One region of the Secundilactobacillus sp. MJ173 genome, then DNA from elsewhere that is predicted to be linked to it. Evidence: predicted binding sites of a transcription regulator. Region 1 holds the regulator's gene; each other region holds the start of a gene.
The links. The regulator HrcA, encoded in region 1, represses chaperone genes, less so after heat shock. The targets are predictions, from matches to a motif close to TTAGCACTCNNNNNNNNNGAGTGCTAA.

Region 1 (7,208 bases):
AGGCGGCTCAAGGATTAACCAAAGCGACCGGCCTGATTCGTAGCGAATTAAGTTCCCGCTTGAATATTTTCAAGGTACCGGAACTCACATTCGAGCGAGATGAATCCGTCCAATATGGGAGTCATATCGATCAGTTACTCAACAAGTTACATCGAGAAGATTCCAATCTGTAATTAAAAAGTCGTCCGTGGAAACTCTGCGGACGGCTTTTTTCGTGTCGGTATCGTCACTTCACGTGATATAATAACAAAGTTAGACAGTTTATAGGAAACGGAGCGGTTATAATGGATGGCATTATTCCACTATATAAAGAGCGCGGCATGACAAGTCATGACTGTGTGAATCACGTACGTCAAATTCTTCACATGAAAAAAGTTGGTCATTCTGGTACGCTGGATCCCAATGTAGATGGCGTCTTACCGATTTGTGTGGGTAGCGCGACAAAAGTTGTCGATTATTTAATGACGCATAAAAAGGTTTACCAGGGTAGCGTAACGTTGGGGCTTGCTACCGAAACAGAAGATTTGGATGGCGCTGAGGTCAAGCGGGTGACCATGACTGACCCGGTCTCTGATGAAAAAATCGATGCCATTATGGCGGGGATGGTGGGAGAGCTCTCTCAGGTGCCACCCATGTATTCAGCTGTAAAAGTGAATGGACGAAAGCTGTATGAATATGCCCGTGCTGGTCAAAGTGTCGAACGCCCCGTAAGAACCGTGACGATTAAGTCATTCAAGCGGACTAGTGATAGCCAGTTCGATGCTGCAACAGGCACCCAGCGTTTTGATTTTGAAGTGACCTGCTCCAAGGGGACTTACGTGCGGACTTTAGCTGTCCAAATTGGTACTGAACTGGGATTACCAGCTGTGATGTCTTCGCTAACACGAGTTGAAAGTGGTGGCTTTACCATTAGTGAAACGGTATCGTTGGCAGATCTCAGACAGCAAGTCGCTGACGATGCAGTTGATTTTCTCTACCCGATTGATCGGGTGCTGACGCAGTATCCGACGGTTGAAATTACTGATGAAACGTGGGCCGTTGTCAAAAATGGCGTCTGGCTTTTACCAGATGAGGTCGACTCTGATGCACCAGTGATATCACTGAAGTATCAAGGACAGATCAAGTGTCTGTATCAGCGGGTTAACAACCGTTATAAGCCGTTAAAAATGTTTAGTACTAAGTAGAAAGTTGGGACAATAATATGCGAGTAATTAAAATTCATCATCCATTAGCAGCCGCTGACGTCGTTGACGAGCCGGTTGTTTTGGCAATGGGCTTCTTTGATGGTGTTCATCTTGGTCATCAGGCGGTGATCAATCGTGCTCGCAGCATTGCAGATGAACGGGGGGTGGCATTAGCCGTTTTGACTTATGATCACCATCCAGCATTGGTTTATCAAAAATTAAGTCCAGAACGAAATCGCTATTTGACCGTTGATGATCGAAAGATGGCGTTATTTGAGCAACTCGGTGTCGACATTGTTTATCAGATTAACTTTGCCAGCCAGTATGCCGCTCAAACACCGCAGGAATTTGTGGACCATTATCTGATTGCCTTTCATGCCCAGGTCGTGGTGGCGGGTTATGACCATACCTATGGACCGAAAGAAATTGCAACCATGGCACGACTGCCAGAGTATGCGAAGGGTCGTTTTGAAATCGTCACGGTGGGTGAAAAGGAACTTCAAGCACAAAAAATTGGTTCCTCACGAATTCGTCACAACCTGGATCAGGGAGATATCAAAACGGTGAATAGTCTGTTAGGTTATCGCTATCAAACCGTTGGCACAGTGATGCACGGTGAAGCGCGGGGAAGAACCCTGGGCTTTCCGACCGCTAATGTCAGTCATGATGCCAAATACTGGCTGCCGGGTATCGGGGTTTACGTCACTCGTGTCAAAGTTAACGGTCAGTGGCATCCTGCTATGACGTCTATCGGTCGCAACGTCACTTTTGGTGAGGGTCGTCCGGTGACGGTTGAAGCATACTTACTCGATTTTCATGAAGCCATTTATGGTGAAATCGTGACCGTAGAATGGGACTATCGTTTGCGTGGTGAAGTTAAATTTGATTCCGTTGAAGGGTTAGTTCACCAACTAAATCAGGATGCGGAAGACACCAAAAGCTATTTTAAGGCACATCCCATCACCAAATTAGCACTCGAATGAATTAATTGCTAAAAATGTTAGCTGAATGCTTGACTTAAAAAACAGCGTTTGATACATTATATATGTGTCTTAGCACTTGGGTAACCTGAGTGCTAAAAAGAGGTGATGATCACGTTAACGGACAGACAGAATATGATTTTAAAAGCGATTGTTCGCGATTATACGAGCAGTGGCGTTCCTGTGGGTTCTAAGGCGCTAGCAGCACAGCTACCGATGCATGTCAGCTCAGCAACCGTGCGTAACGAAATGGCCGCTTTGGAAGAACTAGGGTTGATTGCGAAGACCCATTCCTCATCCGGTCGAATTCCTTCAGTAAAGGGATATCGTTATTACGTGGATCATTTGGTTCAGCCGGATCCGATCAAAGCCAATGACATTGATATCATTAAGTCTTCACTCGAAGGTCAGTTTTTAAAAATTGACGAGATCATTGAAACATCGGCAAAAATTTTATCCAATTTGACGTCGTATACCGCTTTTTCACTTAAGCCGGAGCATAAACAAAGCCGGCTAAGCGGTTTTAGGCTGGTACCGTTGGGAAAACGACAAGTCATGGCCGTTTTGGTCACTGATAACGGTGATGTTGAATCACAAACGTTTAACATTACCACGAAGATCACCGGTGACCAGCTTGAAGCTGTTGTTCGTCTGATCAATGATCAGTTGATCGGTAAGCCGTTAGACGAGGTGCTGGAGGCATTGAAGTCTGACATTCCTATGCAAGTTGCCAACTATTTACAGCAACCTGAAGGCTTCTTAAAGGTATTTGGCGATGTCTTAACCAAGGCCGCTCAAGAGCGGTTTTACGTTGGTGGTCGTCTTAACTTGTTAAGCTTTTCCGACAATAATGACGTGGATGAATTGAAATCGTTGTACACCTTGATGGATCACAGTGATGATATGGCAGATGTTTTAGGTCAGCCATCTGATCACATTCAGGTGAAGATTGGCAGTGAAATGACCAATGATATCTTAAAGGATTATAGTTTGATTACGGCAACCTATGAGGCCGGTGATCATGGTAAAGGCGTGATTGCCTTATTGGGACCAACGCGGATGCCATATTCACGGATGATTGGTTTAGTCGGTGCTTTCCGGCAGGAGCTAGCGCAACGACTCATTGATTATTATCGCTATTTTGATCAGTAGTAAAGGGGTGTTATAGTGGCTGAAGATAAGGAAAACCAAGCAGCAAACAACAAGACGGACGAGCAAAAAGACACACAGCAGCCCGCCGACAATGCAAAGGGTAACGAGCAACAGCCAAAGACCGATGCAGCTGAGTCAGCAGACAAAGCTACTTCGGCAGAGGATAAGAAGCCTGCGACTGACGATGCTTTAGCAAAAGCGCTGGCACAAGTCGATAGCTTACAAAAGCAGCTTGATAAGACTTCTGATCAATACTTGCGTGCTGAAGCTGAGATTCAAAATATTCAGAATCGCAATAAAAAGGATCAGGCAGCTTTGATCAAGTATGATGGTCAGCAATTAGCACATGATATTTTGCCGGCACTGGATAATCTGGAACGTGCACTGAGTACGCCAGTTGAAGGTGAACAGGCTGAATCCTTTAAAAAGGGAATTGAAATGGTTCAAAAGCACTTGATGGATGCGTTAACCAGTAATGGTGTCACTGAAATCAAGGCTGAAGGTGAGAAGTTCGATCCTAATATTCACCAAGCTGTTCAGACGGTTCCAGCAGAGTCAGATGATCAAAAAGATCACGTTACCAAGGTTCTGCAAAAAGGTTATCGTTTGAAGGATCGGGTTCTTCGTCCAGCAATGGTCATGGTCGCGCAATAATAACGCAATCGCTTGAATCAAACTTAAAACAAAGAGGGTAAATTATTCATGGCAAGTAATAAAATTATTGGTATTGACTTAGGGACTACAAACTCAGCAGTCGCTGTTCTTGAAGGTAAAGAACCTAAAATTATTCCTAATCCAGAAGGTGGCCGTACGACTCCTTCAGTTGTAGCGTTCAAAGATGGCAAACCATCCGTTGGTGCCGTAGCTAAGCGTCAAGCAATCACTAACCCCAACACGGTTTCTTCAATTAAGAGTCACATGGGTGAAGCCGGCTACAAAGTTAACATTGAAGGTAAGGACTACACACCAGAACAAATCTCTGCTTACATTTTGCAGTACATCAAAGACTTTGCTGAAGATTATATTGGCGACAAGGTAACCCAAGCGGTTATCACTGTACCAGCTTACTTTAACGATTCTCAGCGTCAGGCCACTAAGGATGCCGGTAAGATTGCTGGCTTGGAAGTTAAGCGAATCATCAACGAACCAACCGCTTCTTCATTAGCCTATGGGCTTGATAAGCAGGATGCTGATGAAAAGATCTTGGTTTACGACCTTGGTGGTGGTACCTTTGATGTTTCCATCCTTGATTTAGGTGACGGTGTGTTCGATGTTCTTTCTACTAATGGTGATACTCACCTTGGTGGTGATGACTTCGATAAGCGTGTCATGAACTGGTTGATCGAACAATTCAAAGCTGATAACGGCATTGATCTTTCTAAGGATAAGATGGCGATGCAACGTCTGAAGGAAGCTTCAGAAAAGGCTAAGATGGATTTGTCAGGTGTGACTGAAACTCAAATCAGCCTGCCATTTATCTCTGCTGGCGATAACGGCCCTCTTCACTTGGAGACCACGTTGACGCGTGCTAAGTTCAACGAATTAACGTCTGACTTAGTTGAAAAGACTCGAATCCCCGTTGAAAACGCCTTGAAGGACGCTAAGTTATCTGCTGACGACCTTGACGTTGTCATCTTAAACGGTGGTTCTACTCGGATTCCAGCTGTTCAAGAAGCTGTTAAGAAGTGGACTGGCAAGGAACCTAACCACTCAATCAACCCTGACGAAGCCGTTGCTTTAGGTGCCGCTGTTCAAGGTGGTGTCTTAACTGGTGATGTTAAGGACGTTGTTTTGCTTGATGTTACGCCACTTTCACTTGGTATTGAAACCATGGGCGGTGTCTTCACTAAGTTGATCGACCGTAATACAACGATTCCAACCAGCAAGTCACAAGTCTTCAGTACTGCCGCTGACAACCAACCAGCCGTTGATATTCACGTGCTGCAAGGTGAACGGCCAATGGCTGCTGACAACAAGACCTTGGGTAATTTCCAACTGACTGACATTCCAGCTGCACCTCGTGGTGTTCCTCAGATCGAAGTTACCTTTGACATTGACCGGAACGGTATCGTTAACGTTTCAGCCAAGGATAAGGGTACTGGTAAGGAACAAAAGATTACCATCAAGAGTTCCGGTGGTCTGTCAGACGAAGAAGTCGACAAGATGATGAAGGAAGCTCAAGAAAACGAAGAAGCCGACAAGAAGCGTAAGGAAGAGGCTGACTTGAAGAACGAAGTTGACCAATTACTCTTCACGGTTGATAAGACTTTGGACGAAGTTAAGGGCAAAGTTTCAGACGACGAAATTCAAAAAGCCAAGGATGCACGTGATGCACTTAAGAAGGCTCAAGATGATAACAACGTCGAAGAAATGAAGACTAAGAAGGATGACTTGAACAAGATCGTCCAAGACCTTTCAGTTAAACTTTATCAACAAGCTCAAGACCAAAAGGGTGCTGCTGACGGCACTGATGGTGCCCAAGCAAGTGGCGACCAATCAGGTAAAACTGATGATGGCAAGGGCGACGGTAAGACCTTTGACGGTGACTTCTCAGAAGTTAATGATGACGATAAAAAGTAATGATTAACGAGATAGCAGACAGGAAGTCAAGGCTCAAACGCGGGCTTTGGCTTTTTGTTTTGTAGGAAATATGCTATTCTACTTGAGTGAACGATTATTGGTTTAAATGATCATATGTGACTTAAGACGGTCATTTCAATAGGCCAAATGTGTTGTCATAAACTAGCAATTGGATGATTGCGGTGGACACAATGCTTACTTTTAGGAGGTTAACATGGCTGGTAAAGATTATTATGAAGTGCTTGGAATCTCAAAAGATGCATCCCAAGCTGAAATTAAAAAGGCCTACCGCCAATTATCAAAGAAGTACCATCCGGATATTAACAAAGCGCCTGGTGCTGAAGAGAAATTCAAGGAAGTCACTGAAGCTTATGAAGTTTTAAGTGACGAGCAAAAACGTGCGAACTACGATCAATATGGTTCAGCTGATGGGCCTCAAGGTTTCGGCGGCGGTGCTGGCGGAGCTGGTGGCTTCGGTGGTTTCGGCGATGCTGGTGGCTTTGGTGGCGGCGGCTTCGAAGATATTTTCAATTCGTTCTTCGGCGGTGGCGCCGGTGGCGGTCGTCGTAACCCCAACGCACCACAACCAGGTCGTGATCTGCAGTATGAGATGACGCTGAAGTTTGAAGAAGCAATCTTCGGTAAGAAGACGAAGATTAAGTATAACCGGCAAGCACAATGCCATACTTGTCATGGTAGCGGTGCAAAGCCCGGGACTAGTCCTGAGACTTGCTCTAACTGTAGTGGCTCTGGCTACGTGACAACTGAGACCAACACACCATTGGGTCGGATGCGCAGTCAGCAAGTTTGCCCGGTATGCCATGGTACTGGTAAAGAAATTAAGGAAAAGTGCCCAACTTGTGGCGGTTCAGGTCACGAAGAAGAACGGCACGAAGTTGAAGTTAACGTCCCTGCTGGGGTGGATGACGGTCAACAAATGCGACTTCAAGGACAGGGTGAAGCAGGTGAGAACGGTGGTCCTTACGGCGATCTGTTCATTTTGTTCCGTGTGACGCCAAGTAAGGTCTTTAAGCGTGATGGTGCCGATATCTACTTGGATAAAGACATCAGTTTCACGCAAGCAGCCCTTGGTGACGAAATTAAGGTTCAAACTGTTCACGGTGACGTTAAGTTGAAGATTCCAGCTGGCACACAAACTGGTTCGGTCTTCCGCTTAAAGGGTAAAGGTGCTCCCCGTCTTCGTGGCAATGGCAGCGGCGATCAAAAGGTAACGGTCAAGATTGTGACGCCTAAGAACCTTAATAAGCAGCAAAAAGTGGCTTTGAAGGCTTATGCTGAAGCTAGCGGTGAG
Region 2 (7,208 bases), on a different contig from region 1:
TCCTTCAATGACCCGATGCTTGAATTAGACGTACCAAAGGGCCTAACTGCTGCAACTGGTATGGATACTTTTGTTCAAGCTATCGAACCATATGTTTCAACGAACCGTAACGAAATCACTGATGGTCAATGTATTGAAGCGATTAAGTTAGTTGAAGAGAGTCTTCGTGAAGCCGTTTCAAACGGTCATAACCTTGAAGCTCGTACCAAGATGGTTGAAGCCGAAATGCTTGGTGGTATGGCATTCAACAACGCTGACTTAGGTTACGTTCATGCTATGGCTCACCAATTGGGTGGTCAATACGATGCACCTCATGGTGTCTGCTGTGCAATGTTGTTACCAATCGTTGAGAAGTACAACATTCCAGCTTGCCCAGAACGGTTTGCTGAATTAGCCAAGGCTATGGGTGAAAACACCGATGGTTTATCAACTCGTGATGCTGCTGACTTGGCTATCAAAGCAATGCGTCAGATGTGTGACGATGTCAACATTCCACGTTCAATCAAGTCAATTGGTGCAAAGCCAGAAGACTTTGAATTGATGGCTGAGAATGCTTTGAAGGATGGTAACGCCTTCTCTAACCCACGTAAAGGGACTAAGGAAGATATCGTTAAATTATTCCAAGAAGCTTACGACCAAGAGTAATTCGCATTAAACTAAATTGAATTTTATTGAAAGGGTCTGAATCCAAAATGGGATTCAGACCCTTTTTGACGAAAAAATTTCAATTCCAATGAAAGCTCGCTTTCATAGTTAGTGAAAATATACACGATTTAATTTTCATTTGTTCCTAGCTATTGCAATCGTTTACAGGTTATGATAATCTAATTTCTTGTGTGGAACTTTAGTTTATATACGGTATTTTTTGTGAGGTAAAACGGTTTACGAAATTTTGTGCTTATTATACTGATCGTTATTATTCAATTATTTAACTGTCGGATTTGTGAAAGGATGTTTTAATTTGAAGAAAACAACTGTCATTAACTCAGAATTATCTACGGTCATTGCCGGGATGGGTCACATGGACTGGCTCAGTATTGGTGACGCTGGTATGCCTGTACCCATGGGTACTAAGAAAATTGATTTGGCATTAACTAAGCAATTACCCAGTTTTATTGATGTTTTGAAGAATATTTTAAGTGAATTAGAAGTTCAAAAAATTTACTTGGCTGATGAAATCAAGACGCAAAACCCTGATCAACTGAAGGCCATTCAAGATCTTATGCCAGACGTTGAAGTTGCCTTTATGCCTCACTCTGATTTGAAGAAGAACTTGGCTAACACCCATGCTTTTGTTCGAACGGGGGAAATGACCCCATTCTCAAACATTATTTTGGAATCAGGCGTCACTTTCTAAATTTTTGATTATAGTAAAAGGTTTTATCTAACGCAATCATCATTCTAAAGGAGTTTATAACATGGAAACTACTGAAACCAAAGACACCAGTGTTAAAAAGACCCATGGCTGGACACAGCTTTCCGATGGCTACTTAAGCAAAACCCCCGTTTTTCAATTTATCCTAGTATCATTGATTTTCCCACTTTGGGGAGCTGCTGCTAGTTTAAACGATATTTTAATCACTCAGTTCAAGACGGTTTTCTTACTGAACGATGCCGCTACGGCCTTCGTTCAAAGTGCCTTCTACGGTGGTTATTTCTTAATTGCGATTCCAGCATCATTAATTATTAAAAAGAACAGTTATAAATTCGCTATTATGACCGGATTGATTTTCTATATTCTTGGTTGTGCAATGTTCTTCCCAGCTTCGCGAGTTGCAACTTATAGCATGTTCCTGGTGGCTATTTTTGCGATTGCGATTGGTTTGAGCTTCCTTGAAACCGCTAGTGATACTTATAGTTCAATGCTTGGACCGAAGCAGTATGCGACGTTGCGCTTGAACTTTTCACAGACCCTTGTTCCATTAGGTGATATTACTGGGATTTTGCTTGGAAAGTACCTGATCTTTGGTACGGTTGGTAACTTATCTGATAAGATGGCTCACATGCACGGTGCTGCTCGGATTGCTTACGGTGAAAAGATGTTGCAATTAACGTTGCGGCCATACAAGTACATCTTGATCGTTTTGATCGTGATGCTGATCATCTTTGCTTTGGTTCCTATGCCACGAGCAAAGGCCACTGCTGAAGCTAAAGTTGAAGGTGGCGTTGCTGAAGAAGAACGCCCAGCATTAGGCGAAACCATCAAGTACCTTTGGCATAATACTGGTTTCAAAAAGGGTGTCTTCACCCAATTTATTTACGCCGGTCTTCAAACGACTGTTTGGTCGTTCACCATTCGGTTGGCTTTGAACTTAAACCACAGTATTACCGATTCAGCAGCTTCAACCTTCATGATTTTTAGTTACATTGCTTGGTTTGTAGGTAAGTTGGTTGCCAATACCTTTATGAGTCGCTTCTCGATCACTGGTACTTTGACCGTTTATTCATTGCTTGGGGTCATTAGTCTTATCTTGACCTTTACGATTCCCAACATGACGGCGGTTTACGCAGCCATTATGACCAGCTTTTTCTTTGGTCCTGAATGGCCAACCATTTATACACATACGTTGGATCAAGTTAAAGAAAAGAAGTATACGGCAACGGCTGGTGCGGTTATCGTCATGGCCTTGATTGGTGGGGCGATTGTTCCAGCTATCCAAGGTGTGGTTTCAGATTTATCTGGCTCTATGCAGTTTTCATTCATTGTGCCAGCACTTTGCTTCCTCTACATTACGGTTTACTTCTTCCTTGAATACCGTTTCGAGAAAAAGCATCCTGACGAAATTCAGGAACACTAGTCATCAAATCGCGATGTATATTTGAGTGATAAATGTTTAAAAAGTTTGACCTTTAGTCGTCAAAACTAATAAAAGTCTTCGAACTGTGATTTGTATACCCGTTCGAAGACTTTTTTAAATACCGAAAAATAGGCGTTTATGGGGATTATTAAAAAAGAAATTAGCACTCTCAATATTCGAGTGCTAATTTCTTGCATTCCTGACCAATACTGACTAATATAAACAATGTAAGGTTGGTAAAGAGATAAGAACCACTTGTCCACTAACCTTAGTTTAAAATTCTGAAAGGGGTTTTTCACTATGACTAACTATTTAGCAAACAGAAACTTTAACGATTTGGATCCAATGAACTTCTTCAACGACTTCGGTAACTTTGGTCAGAAATTCTTCGGCAGTGATGATATGAAGACTGATATTAAAGAAAACGACGAGGGTTATGAAGTCGCCGCTGAACTACCCGGCTTTAAGAAGGATGGCATTCACATTGATTATCGGGACAACACGCTACGGATCAATGCCGTTCACAACTTAGATAAGGAAGATAAGGATGAAAAGGGCCGTGTTCTCCGTCAAGAACGCAGCTCAAGCAACATTACCCGCAGCTTCTATCTGCCAGGCGTTGATGAGGATAATGTCAAAGCAACTTATGATGGCGGAATTCTTAAACTGACTTTGCCAAAAATGACTGAGGATAAGCAGGATAGCCACCACATTGCGATTGACTAATTACTGAACATGATTTGATTGCAGCCACTAAAAAAGCGTACCGAAAATTTTCGGTACGCTTTTTTCTGCCTATTCCTTGTAAACCTTGTACTGTTTACCAGTTTCATAAACAATTTCTGGATCATCACCAGTTCGTTGATTACGATTCAGTAAGTCGATCATGCCACTTTCATCCTCGGATAATTCAAAGTCCAATTGATGATTCTCAATAATTCGACTAGGCGTCTTAGACTTTGGAATGACAGCCACACCATTTTGCAGGTGCCACTTTAGAATCAGCTGTGCAACTGAAACGTGGTGGTGATCAGCCATTTTTTTCAGCATTTCGTTATCTAGCGTCACGCCACGCCCCAGTGGACTCCATGCTTGCGTCACGATATTTTGGGCTTTATCAAATGCCACCAATCCCCGCTGATTCAAGTACGGGTGTCGCTCAACTTGGTTAACCACGGGCATCTCTTTTGCCTGAGTCTTTAATAGCTCTAAATGTGCCACGCTAAAGTTAGAAACCCCAATCGATTTTACTTTTCCGTCGGCCTTAAGCTTTTCCAGCGCCCGCCAGGTATCGAAGAAATACTCTTGTACCGGCCAGTGAACCAATAACAAATCAAGATAGTTAGTCTTTAGCCGTTCTAGAGAGCCATCGATACTTTTGATTGTATTATCGTATCCTTGACTTATTTCGGCAACCTTTGAAGTGATGAATATCTGGTCGCGAGGAATCTGCAGGTTGACTAAAGTCTGTCCCAGAAAATCCTCGTTACGGTAAAGTTGAGCCGTGTCAAATAGTCGATAACCAGCATCAAATGCGGTTTTAATGGATGTATCCATCAGCTCTTGTGTGTTAATTAAGTAAGTTCCAAAGCCAACCAGTGGCATTTCGTTGCCATCAGCCAGTTTAATCGTTGTTTCAGCCATAAATTGGTACTCCTTCTCTGATAGTCTTCCTTTTTATTATAGCAAAAGCGCTTACAAATATTGGCTTTTCTTTAAAGAAATCGGTAGATTAGCCCAAGTTGTTCATAAATTTTGTACAATGTTAGTAAGAGATACGAAAGGTGGTTTGGAGCATGCCGAGTTCACAAGGTTTAACAGCTGAACAAGTACAACAGCGAATCGATACCGGACGGCAAAACGAACCTGCTCCGTCGTTAACGCGTTCGATAAAGGCCATTTTTCGGGATAACTTACTGACTTGGTTCAACCTGATCAACGTGGTTTTGGGTGCTTTGGTACTGATTACCGGTAGCTATAAAAACGAGCTGTTTTTAGGAGTTGCCATCGTGAATACGGCTATTGGTATTTTTCAGGAAATTCGTTCTAAGCGCCAAATTGATAAAATGAGCCTGTTATCTGAATCCACTTATGAGGTTAAACGAGCTAGCGGAACGGTAGAACTTCATCAAGATGCAATCGTCCAAGATGATCTGCTGCTGATGCATCGTGGTGACCAGCTGCCAGTTGATGGCCTGATTTTAGCGACTAAGGGGATTGAAGTGGATGAGTCGCAAATTACCGGTGAAGCAACACCGATTGCTAAGACAACTGGTGATTCGGTGATTTCCGGCAGTTTTCTGGTCAGTGGCCAAGCCGTAGTGCAAGCAACCCATGTTGGGGCGAAGAGTTTTATCAATACCATGTCGGGTGAAGTTCAGTCTGGAGAAAGCACCAATAGTCAGTTGCTGAATACCATTAATCGGATAATTAAAGTTTTAACCATCGTTATCGTACCGCTGGGAACCGTACTCTTTATTTCGCGTTTATTAAATCATAGTAGTATTAACCAGGCTATCCTAGGGACAACGGCTGCCATGATTGGCATGATTCCCGAAGGATTAGTCTTGCTGACGTCGGTTTCTCTAGCAGTCTCAGCAATGAATCTTGCTCGGCGCCGTGTTTTAGTGCGAGAATTACCGGCCATCGAAAGTTTGGCACGCGTTGATGTTCTGGGATTAGATAAGACGGGAACTATTACCAGTGGCAAGCTCCAGTTGAGTAAAATAATTCCGCTGCATCAACAGACGTTAGATCAGTTGAAACTGATGATTGGCGGTACCATTAACGCCATCGGGGACGATAACGAAACTGCCCGTGCGTTGAATAGTGTTTTAACCAATCCGGGATGGCAGCCGACTAAGGTGGTGCCGTTCTCTTCAGCTCGGAAATGGAGCGGTGTCAGTGTTCAACAAGGCAACTACGTCATTGGCGCACCAGAATTTGTTCTCAAGCAGGTACCGGCCAGTTTGGCACAGCAGATTGAAGGATATGCGGCGGAGGGATATCGGGTACTCTGCATTGCCCAGACTTCTGAAATGAATACTGATAATCTAGGCGATGTCACAGTACTTGGCTTAATTTTAATCGAAGATGAAATTCGTGAAAACGCCGTTGAGACGTTTCGATACTTTCAGAATCAAGATGTTGCCCTCAAAGTCATTTCCGGTGATAATCCAACCACAGTGGCGAACATTGCGTCACGAGCCGGTATCAAAAACTGGTCGCGATTAATTGATATGAGTCGCCTAGAAGGTGACATTGATTATGATCAATTAGTCGCTAAATATACCGTTTTTGGCCGTGTGACGCCCGCACAGAAGAAACAGTTAGTGATGGCTTGGCAGCGGGCGGGGCATTCAGTTGCGATGACCGGTGACGGTGTGAATGATATTTTAGCATTGCGGCAAGCGGATTGCGGTATCGCAATGGCTAGCGGCAGTGAAGCGGCTAAAAGTATTGCTGATTTCGTCTTAGTTGATTCGAATTTTGACGCCATGCTCAACGTGCTTAATGAGGGTCGACGAGTTGTCAACAACATTGAAAGGGTGGCATCCCTGTTTTTAATTAAAACGATGTATTCTGTAGCATTAAGTCTGATCTTTATTTTTATGCACAACGGGTATCCTTTCCAACCCATCCAGCTAACGCCAATTTCAGTCCTAACGGTAGGAATCCCCACCTTTGTTTTGGCACTAGAACCAAATTACCAGCGAATTTCAGGACAGTTTATGAAACAGGTGATGGTGATTGCAGCACCAGCAGCTATTTGCGTGGTGGCTTATATTTTGGTGATTGATTTAATAGGTGGCGTGCAGTTTCATTTAAATTACGCCGAGACCTCGACGCTTTCGGTGCTGTTGACGGGTGCTGTTTGTCTGGTGGCTTTATTGATGGTTGCCAGACCGCTTAATCGGCTAAAACTGGCGTTGGTACTATTAATGGCAGGTTGCTTCGCCTTGATTTTTCTTTTCTTTGGCAAGCTGTTTTCTTTGGAAGGTATCTTCAATTGGCAGATGGCACTGGTTTATCTGCCGCTACTAGCTAGCATTTATCCCTTTTTTTACTTGGTTCAAGAAGTTATTGGTAAACGAATACTGGCGCGAATCAATTGGCGCTAATGTGATGATTTTAGACCCGCAGTGAGATTAACTAGCGGGTTTTATTTAACTTTCTTTTATCTAGTTTATAAAACTAGATAAAAGTGTTACAATAATTGTAAAGTAGTTGAATATACTATATAAAGGAGTGGCTAAAATGGCAGAATTCGATCAATATAACCGCTGGGAAGCTCAGATTCGTCAGGTTAAGTTACCGCATTGGAGTGAATTGCCCAAGTTTGATTTGTATATGGATCAGGTCGTGGCTTTTGTTAATGATGCCATCGGTCAGTTAGGTGTTGAACCCATC
Region 3 (7,208 bases), on a different contig from region 1:
TCCAAAAAATAACGGTCATGAGAAACAATCAGTAGGGCACCCTTATAAGATTGAATATAGCCTTCAAGCCAAGTTAAGGTTTCAACGTCCAAATGGTTAGTAGGTTCATCCAAAACTAATAAATCACGTTTTTCGAGCAGTAGCTTAGCTAACGCTAACTGGGTTTTTTGTCCGCCAGACAATTCGTTGATCGAGCGTCCATAATCCTCTTCGCCAAATTCGAAACCGTGTAGAACACCACGAATTTCTGCACGGTAGCCGTAACCATTGTTATTTTTGAAGGAAGTTTGCCGTTGATCGTAAGTTTTTGAAAGTTGTTCAAATTGTTCTTTATTATTAATCACTTCTGGGTCGCTCATCCGTTCTTCCAAACGGTGCAGTTCATCTTCTTGATCCTGAAGTTCTTGGAAGACACTGGCCATTTCTTCCCAAATTGATTTATCAGAATCGAGTCCGGTATCTTGAGCTAAATACCCAATGGTCATGCCTTTTTTGTAAATAATTTGCCCCTCGTCCGGAGCGTCAATACCCGTAATCATGCGGACCAGAGTCGATTTACCAGCACCGTTTCGACCCACGAGAGCCACCCGACCGTGTTCAGGGACATCTAGGTTGACATTATCAAAAAGAGTATCCGCGCCGAACCGGCGTGTTACTTGTTGGACCTGTAATAACATGTCGTATCAGCTGCCTTTCTATTGTGAAACTATTCTACCATTAATTAGTGAGATACTGATAGGTTTGGTAAAATGTTCATGGATTTTTTATTGAAAATTATTTCACAAATCGCCCCAATATGCTACAATTAACTAGAATGATGTTTTCACAAACTTATTTATTTTAGAAATTCGCAATTATTTTGATGATAAAAGATTCGTTTTCTAAGGTATTTTTAATTAGGTAAATTCACAAGGAGGAAGAGAAATTGGCAGAAACAAAGATTCCGAAGGCCACTGCAAAACGATTACCGATTTATTACCGCTATCTCAATATTTTGCATGATTCTGATAAAAATCGAGTATCATCAACAGAACTTTCAGAGGCCGTTAAGGTTGATTCGGCCACGATTCGTCGTGACTTTTCATATTTTGGTGCACTTGGAAAACGAGGATACGGGTACGATGTTGATAGTTTGTTAAAGTTCTTCAAAAAGATTTTAAATCAGGACAAACTAACTAATGCTGCGCTTATTGGTGTGGGTAACTTAGGAAATGCCCTGCTGAACTTTAATTTTCATCAGAACAGTAATGTGCGGATCAGTGCGGCGTTTGATGTCCGCCCAGATTTAGCAAATACCGTTCAGAGCGGTGTTCCGATTTATCCCATGTCGGAATTACGTAAGCAGCTAGAGGATCAGCAAATCAAGATTGTGATTTTGACGGTTCCAGAATCAGTTGCTCAAAACGTCACGGACGATGCCATTGCGGGTGGCGTTCGTGGGATTCTTAACTTTACGCCATTACGAGTATCCGTGCCAACAAACGTACGGGTCCAAAACGTTGATTTGACTAATGAACTGCAAACGTTGATCTACTTTTTAGATCATTATAATGAAGAAGAGTAATTATTTGCAAATGCGAGAATAGCGACTTGCTGTTTTCGCAGGTAAGTATTCAATACTTAATTAAATGAAGTGGCTCGATTATCAGTTGATGTACTGGTAGTTGAGCCACTTTTACTTTTGTTAGGAAACCGAAGACAATGTAAAAGATTTAGTAAATCGTGCTTTTTTTAGGTAAATGGCTTGCATTTGGGTGGGAATAATTTTATAGTATTAATTGTGATTAGCACTTATGTTAGATGAGTGCTAATAGTGCTAAACTTTATATTTATTGGAGGGATTCAAGTGTTAAAACCATTAGGAGACCGTGTAATTTTACAAGCACAAGAAGAAGAAGAACAGACTGTTGGTGGTATCGTACTAGCAAGTAATGCTCAGGAAAAACCACAAACTGGCAAGGTTGTTGCCGTAGGTAGTGGCCGTGTGCTTGACAATGGTGAAAAGGTTGCGCCAAGTGTTAAAGAAGGCGACACTGTCTTATTTGATAAATACGCAGGTACTGAAGTTAAGTATAACGGTGACTCATATCTCGTTGTCCATGAAAAAGACCTAGTCGCAATTGTCGACTAATTAAGAAGTAACTGGACTAAAATTTTAAACTAAATTATTTTATGAGGTGAAGTAAAACTATGGCTAAAGAACTTAAGTTTTCTGAAGACGCTCGGTCAGCAATGCTTGCCGGTGTTGATAAGTTAGCAGATACAGTTAAAACAACGATTGGTCCCAAAGGTCGTAACGTGGTTTTGGAACAATCATATGGTAACCCAACCATCACTAACGATGGGGTTACGATTGCAAAGGCTATTGAATTGTCAGATCACTTTGAAAACCTTGGTGCCAAGTTAGTTGCTGAAGTTGCTTCAAAGACTAACGACATTGCTGGTGATGGTACCACCACTGCAACTGTTTTGACGCAAGCAATCGTTAACGAAGGTATGAAGAACGTGACTGCCGGTGCTAACCCAGTTGGTATCCGTCGTGGTATTGAAAAGGCTACTGACGCCGCTGTTAAGGCTTTACATGAGATGAGCCACAAAGTTGCCACTAAGAGCGATATCGCTCAAATCGCATCTATTTCTTCAGCTGACCAACAAGTCGGCGATTTGATTGCTGACGCAATGGAAAAAGTTGGTAACGACGGGGTTATCACCATTGAAGAATCTCGTGGTGTTGATACTAGCTTGGACGTTGTTGAAGGGATGCAGTTTGATCGTGGTTACATGTCACAGTACATGGTTACCGACAACGATAAGATGGAAGCTAACTTGGACAACCCATACATTCTGATTACTGACAAGAAGATTGCTAACATTCAAGATATCTTGCCATTATTGCAATCGGTTGTTGAACAAAGTCGTTCACTCTTGATCATCGCTGATGATATTACTGGTGAAGCATTACCAACACTTGTTTTGAACAAGATGCGTGGGACCTTCAACGTGGTTGCTGTTAAAGCTCCTGGCTTTGGTGACCGTCGTAAGGCACAACTTCAAGATATTGCCGTATTGACCGGTGGTACTGTTATTACCGATGATTTGGGCTTGAACTTGAAGGATGCTACGCTTGAACAACTTGGCCAAGCAAACAAGGTTAACGTTACTAAAGACGACACAACCATTGTTGAAGGTGCTGGCGCCAAAGAACAAATTCAAGAACGTGTTTCTGAAATCAAGACTCAAATCGATGCAACAACTTCAGACTTCGACCGTGACAAGCTAAAGGAACGTTTGGCTAAGATGGCCGGTGGTGTTGCCGTTATCCGTGTCGGTGCTGCAACTGAAACTGAATTGAAAGAACGCAAGTACCGTATCGAAGATGCTTTGAACGCTACTCGTGCCGCTGTTGAAGAAGGCTTTGTTCCTGGTGGTGGTACTGCCTTGATCAACGTCATCCCAGAAGTGGAAAAGGTTGAAGCTGAAGGCGACGAAGCTACTGGTGTTGCAATCGTTCGTCGTGCCTTGGAAGAACCAGTTCGTCAAATCGCTGAAAATGCCGGTGTTGAAGGTTCAGTTATCGTTGAACACATGAAGACATTGAAGCCAGGCGAAGGCTACAACGCTGCTTCTAACAAGTACGAAGACATGGTTAAGGCTGGTATCGTTGATCCAACCAAAGTTACCCGTTCAGCGCTTCAAAACGCTGCTTCAGTTTCAGCATTGCTGTTAACGACTGAAGCCGTTGTTGCTGACGAACCAAAGGATGATGCTGCTCCAGCTGCACCTGCTCAACCAGGTATGGGCGGTATGATGTAATAAATTCATTCAAACATCTGATAGATTGTGTTTGAATACGATGAAAGCATTCGCAATGAACCACATTGCGAATGCTTTTTGTTTTCAAAGAAAGTCAAAATTTGATTAAAACGAGTTGTTGGCTAGTGGTGATATCTCAACCATTTCAGTTTACCTTTTACCAGCTTGCTTTCATCTGATAGTTTGTTGTACAATACCTATTGATTTTGCATACCCATTTGCGGCATTCACTTATTTTAGATATTAAATTTCGAAAGGAGCTATCGGTCACTATTATCCTGTGATTGATAGCTGTTATTCGTCGATAAAGGAGTAAAAATCATGTGGCGTTATTTGAAACGGTTACTCATTGGTAAACCGTTGAAGACAACGGACGAAGGTGGACAGGCTTTAACCAAGTTTAAGGCACTGGCACTACTTTCTTCTGATGCGTTATCTTCAGTCGCATATGGGACTGAACAAATTACAACGGTTTTAATCACGCTTTCTGCAGCAGCATTGATGTATCAACTTTGGGTAGCTGCGTTAGTCTTGATTTTACTGTTCGCAATCACGTTGTCATACCAACAGATTATTCACGCCTACCCATCCGGTGGGGGTGCGTACGTTGTTGCAACAACCAACTGGGGACAACCAGCTGGGTTAGTTGCCGGTGGATCACTGTTAGTTGATTATATGCTGACCGTGGCGGTTTCTGTTACCTCTGGTACTGATGCGATTATTTCTGCGATACCTGCTATTAGTTCCCATCAAGTTGGTATTTCAATTATTTTAGTTTTACTGATCATGGGACTTAATCTTAGAGGAATGCGTGAATCAGCTTCGATGCTGACTTTACCCGTTTATTTCTTCATTCTCATGATTTTTGTGATGATTGGGTGGGGAATCTTTGAGATTGTCACCGGACACGTCGCATATCACGCCTCTGCGGCCGTTGGAGCACCTATCCAGGGAATGACACTAGTACTGTTCTTCAGGGCGTTCTCAAGCGGTTCTTCCTCTCTGACAGGGGTTGAAGCGATCAGTAACGCAGTGCCCAATTTCCGCAAGCCTAAGAGTCATAATGCCAGTGCGACATTAGCTATTATGGCATCGATATTGGCTTTCTTCTTCGGTGGTATTACGTTCTTAAGCTACTATCTAGGTATTAAGCCAATGGCTGATAATACTGTTCTGTCTCAAATTGGCCAAGCTGTTTTTGGTCACGGTTTAATCTATTACCTATTGCAACTTGCAACGGCTGCCATTTTGGCTGTCGCTGCTAATACCGGTTTTTCTGCCTTCCCAATTTTGGCTTATAACTTGGCTAAGGATAAGTTCCTGCCACACGCCTATTTGGATCGCGGTGATCGGTTGGGTTATTCAAATGGCATTATTTCACTTGCGGTAGGGGCAATCTTCTTAATCATTATCTTCCATGGGAAGACGAGTCTGTTAATTCCGCTTTATGCTGTTGGGGTGTTCGTACCGTTTACCTTATCTCAATCTGGTATGATTCGTCATTGGTTTAGAGTTCGTGAAGGTAAATGGCAACTCAAGGCCTGCATCAACTTCCTTGGTGCATTCATTTCGTTTGCGTTGGTTGTCTTCTTATTCTTCCTTCACTTTCCTAACGTCTGGCCATATTTGATTGTCATGCCTGCCGTAATTTATATGTTTTATCGTATTCATCGGCACTATGTGAACGTTGCGCGTCAGTTACGGATTAGTGAAAACAGTGATACGGTTAATCATCACTATGACGGTGCAACTGTGATTGTGCTTGTGAGTGACGTGACGCAGGTAACGGCTCGTGCGATTGATTATGCCCGTTCAGTGGGGGATTACGTGATTGCTATGCACGTTTCCTTTGACGAGAATCCACGTAAGGAACATAAAACGGCTCAGAAGTTTAAAGTTGAATTTCCTGACGTTCGGTTTGTTGATATTCATTCTTCTTATCGGTCAATTATCACACCGACTTTGCGGTTCTGTGATGTCATCGCCAAGCGGGCTGCAGAACGGAATTTCACTACCACGGTGCTTGTTCCTCAATTCGTACCACGACGGCCATGGCAGAATATTTTGCATAACCAAACGGCGTTGAGGTTGCGTTCAGCGCTAAATACACGTCAAAATATCATTGTTTCAACTTATAGTTACCACTTAAAGAGATAGTTACCCAAACACCCAGATAATTGATCTGGGTGTTTTTGTTATACATCAGTCTCCGAAGTTCCAGACCTGCTATTCATAAACTAAATAACAGGTGTATTTCCTTCATGAATATCCAAATTTGCAATTGTACATCCCGTCTATACATCCCGTATACTCAATGCTTAAACGAATCAGCATAGACAATTAGAGGGAATACAAATGACCGTAAAGATTACTGAAAACATGAAATTTAGTCCCGCTTTTGATTACATTGATAATGGTGTTGAACATGGTGTTCTTAGTCCATTTGAAACTAAAACAGTGATCCTCAAGAAAGGTCAGCAAATCGCCGATGGGTTTAAACCACTTTCAGGTGATATTAAGATGTTAAAAGACGTCCCTGTGAAGCTTCGTGACGGTGTGACGATTTATACTGATATTTATATGCCAACAACGGATGACAAGTTTCCAACGTTAATTGCATGGAGCCCTTATGGCAAGAGCGCTGGTACCCAGTAAGAAGAGACGCGGTAGATTCCAGAATTTAATATGAATAAGAAAATAGGGCCTATTCCGGCAATCACTGTTGGGAATAGGTCCTATTTATGTTGAAGAACAGTTAGGCTATATTGACATTCAAAACGAAAGTACAATGGCAACTAATCCTGGCTACAAATAGTTGAAATACTGAATGATGACACGGTCTTGAAATTACTTTTGACTGACTTTCTGAGTAATTACTTGTACAAGAAAAGCCGTCAGAACTTGATCTGACGACTTTCTTGTTAAGTTAGGATATGGCATCCTAAGCTTTATTTTAGTTTGTAGTTGAGAAAAATTTTTTAAATTAATTACCTGTTTAGAACAAGCCCATCATGTGTGCAAATGGTGGTACAACGATGTCGACAACGATTGAAATGACAACAACGGCGATAGAAGCCATAGCACCTTGAATGGAACCGAGTTGAACGGCTTTAGCTGAACCAACCGTGTGTCCTGCGGTACCTAAACCTAAACCAGCACCAACTGGGTCGCTGTTTAAGCGGAACACTTTGATCAAGACATCAGCTAAGGCGTAAATCAAGACGGCGTTGATGATACATGCCATCGCAGTAACGGCTGGAATACCACCAGTGGCGCCAGAAATAGGCATCGCAATCGCAGTAGTTGCAGCTTGTGGCAACATAGAAGCAATCATCTTGTTGTTGAGTCCTAAGCCCTTTGATACGTAGTAGATGACGAATAATGAAATCACCATA

Region 2: the regulator HrcA is predicted to act here: its motif matches at 2,959-2,985, upstream of AC6H04_RS01200 (Hsp20/alpha crystallin family protein).
Region 3: the regulator HrcA is predicted to act here: its motif matches at 1,785-1,811, upstream of groES (co-chaperone GroES).

What each region holds. Positions count from the first base shown of each region.
Region 1 is NZ_BAAKGN010000013.1:19,056-26,263, forward strand. It holds gene rbfA (30S ribosome-binding factor RbfA) at 1-173, shown strand, start outside; gene truB (tRNA pseudouridine(55) synthase TruB) at 285-1,184, shown strand; gene ribF (riboflavin biosynthesis protein RibF) at 1,202-2,167, shown strand; gene hrcA (heat-inducible transcriptional repressor HrcA) at 2,273-3,316, shown strand; gene grpE (nucleotide exchange factor GrpE) at 3,332-3,970, shown strand; gene dnaK (molecular chaperone DnaK) at 4,019-5,896, shown strand; gene dnaJ (molecular chaperone DnaJ) at 6,111-7,208, shown strand, end outside.
Region 2 is NZ_BAAKGN010000009.1:24,908-32,115, reverse strand. It holds gene AC6H04_RS01215 (iron-containing alcohol dehydrogenase) at 1-645, shown strand, start outside; gene rbsD (D-ribose pyranase) at 962-1,357, shown strand; gene fucP (L-fucose:H+ symporter permease) at 1,419-2,798, shown strand; gene AC6H04_RS01200 (Hsp20/alpha crystallin family protein) at 3,099-3,524, shown strand; gene AC6H04_RS01195 (aldo/keto reductase) at 3,594-4,442, opposite strand; gene AC6H04_RS01190 (cation-translocating P-type ATPase) at 4,595-6,919, shown strand; gene AC6H04_RS01185 (DUF1836 domain-containing protein) at 7,056-7,208, shown strand, end outside.
Region 3 is NZ_BAAKGN010000060.1:96,329-103,536, reverse strand. It holds gene AC6H04_RS09525 (ABC-F family ATP-binding cassette domain-containing protein) at 1-677, opposite strand, end outside; gene AC6H04_RS09520 (redox-sensing transcriptional repressor Rex) at 926-1,564, shown strand; gene groES (co-chaperone GroES) at 1,847-2,131, shown strand; gene groL (chaperonin GroEL) at 2,191-3,813, shown strand; gene AC6H04_RS09505 (APC family permease) at 4,135-5,970, shown strand; partial or broken gene AC6H04_RS09500 (CocE/NonD family hydrolase) at 6,169-6,462, shown strand; gene lrgB (antiholin-like protein LrgB) at 6,809-7,208, opposite strand, start outside.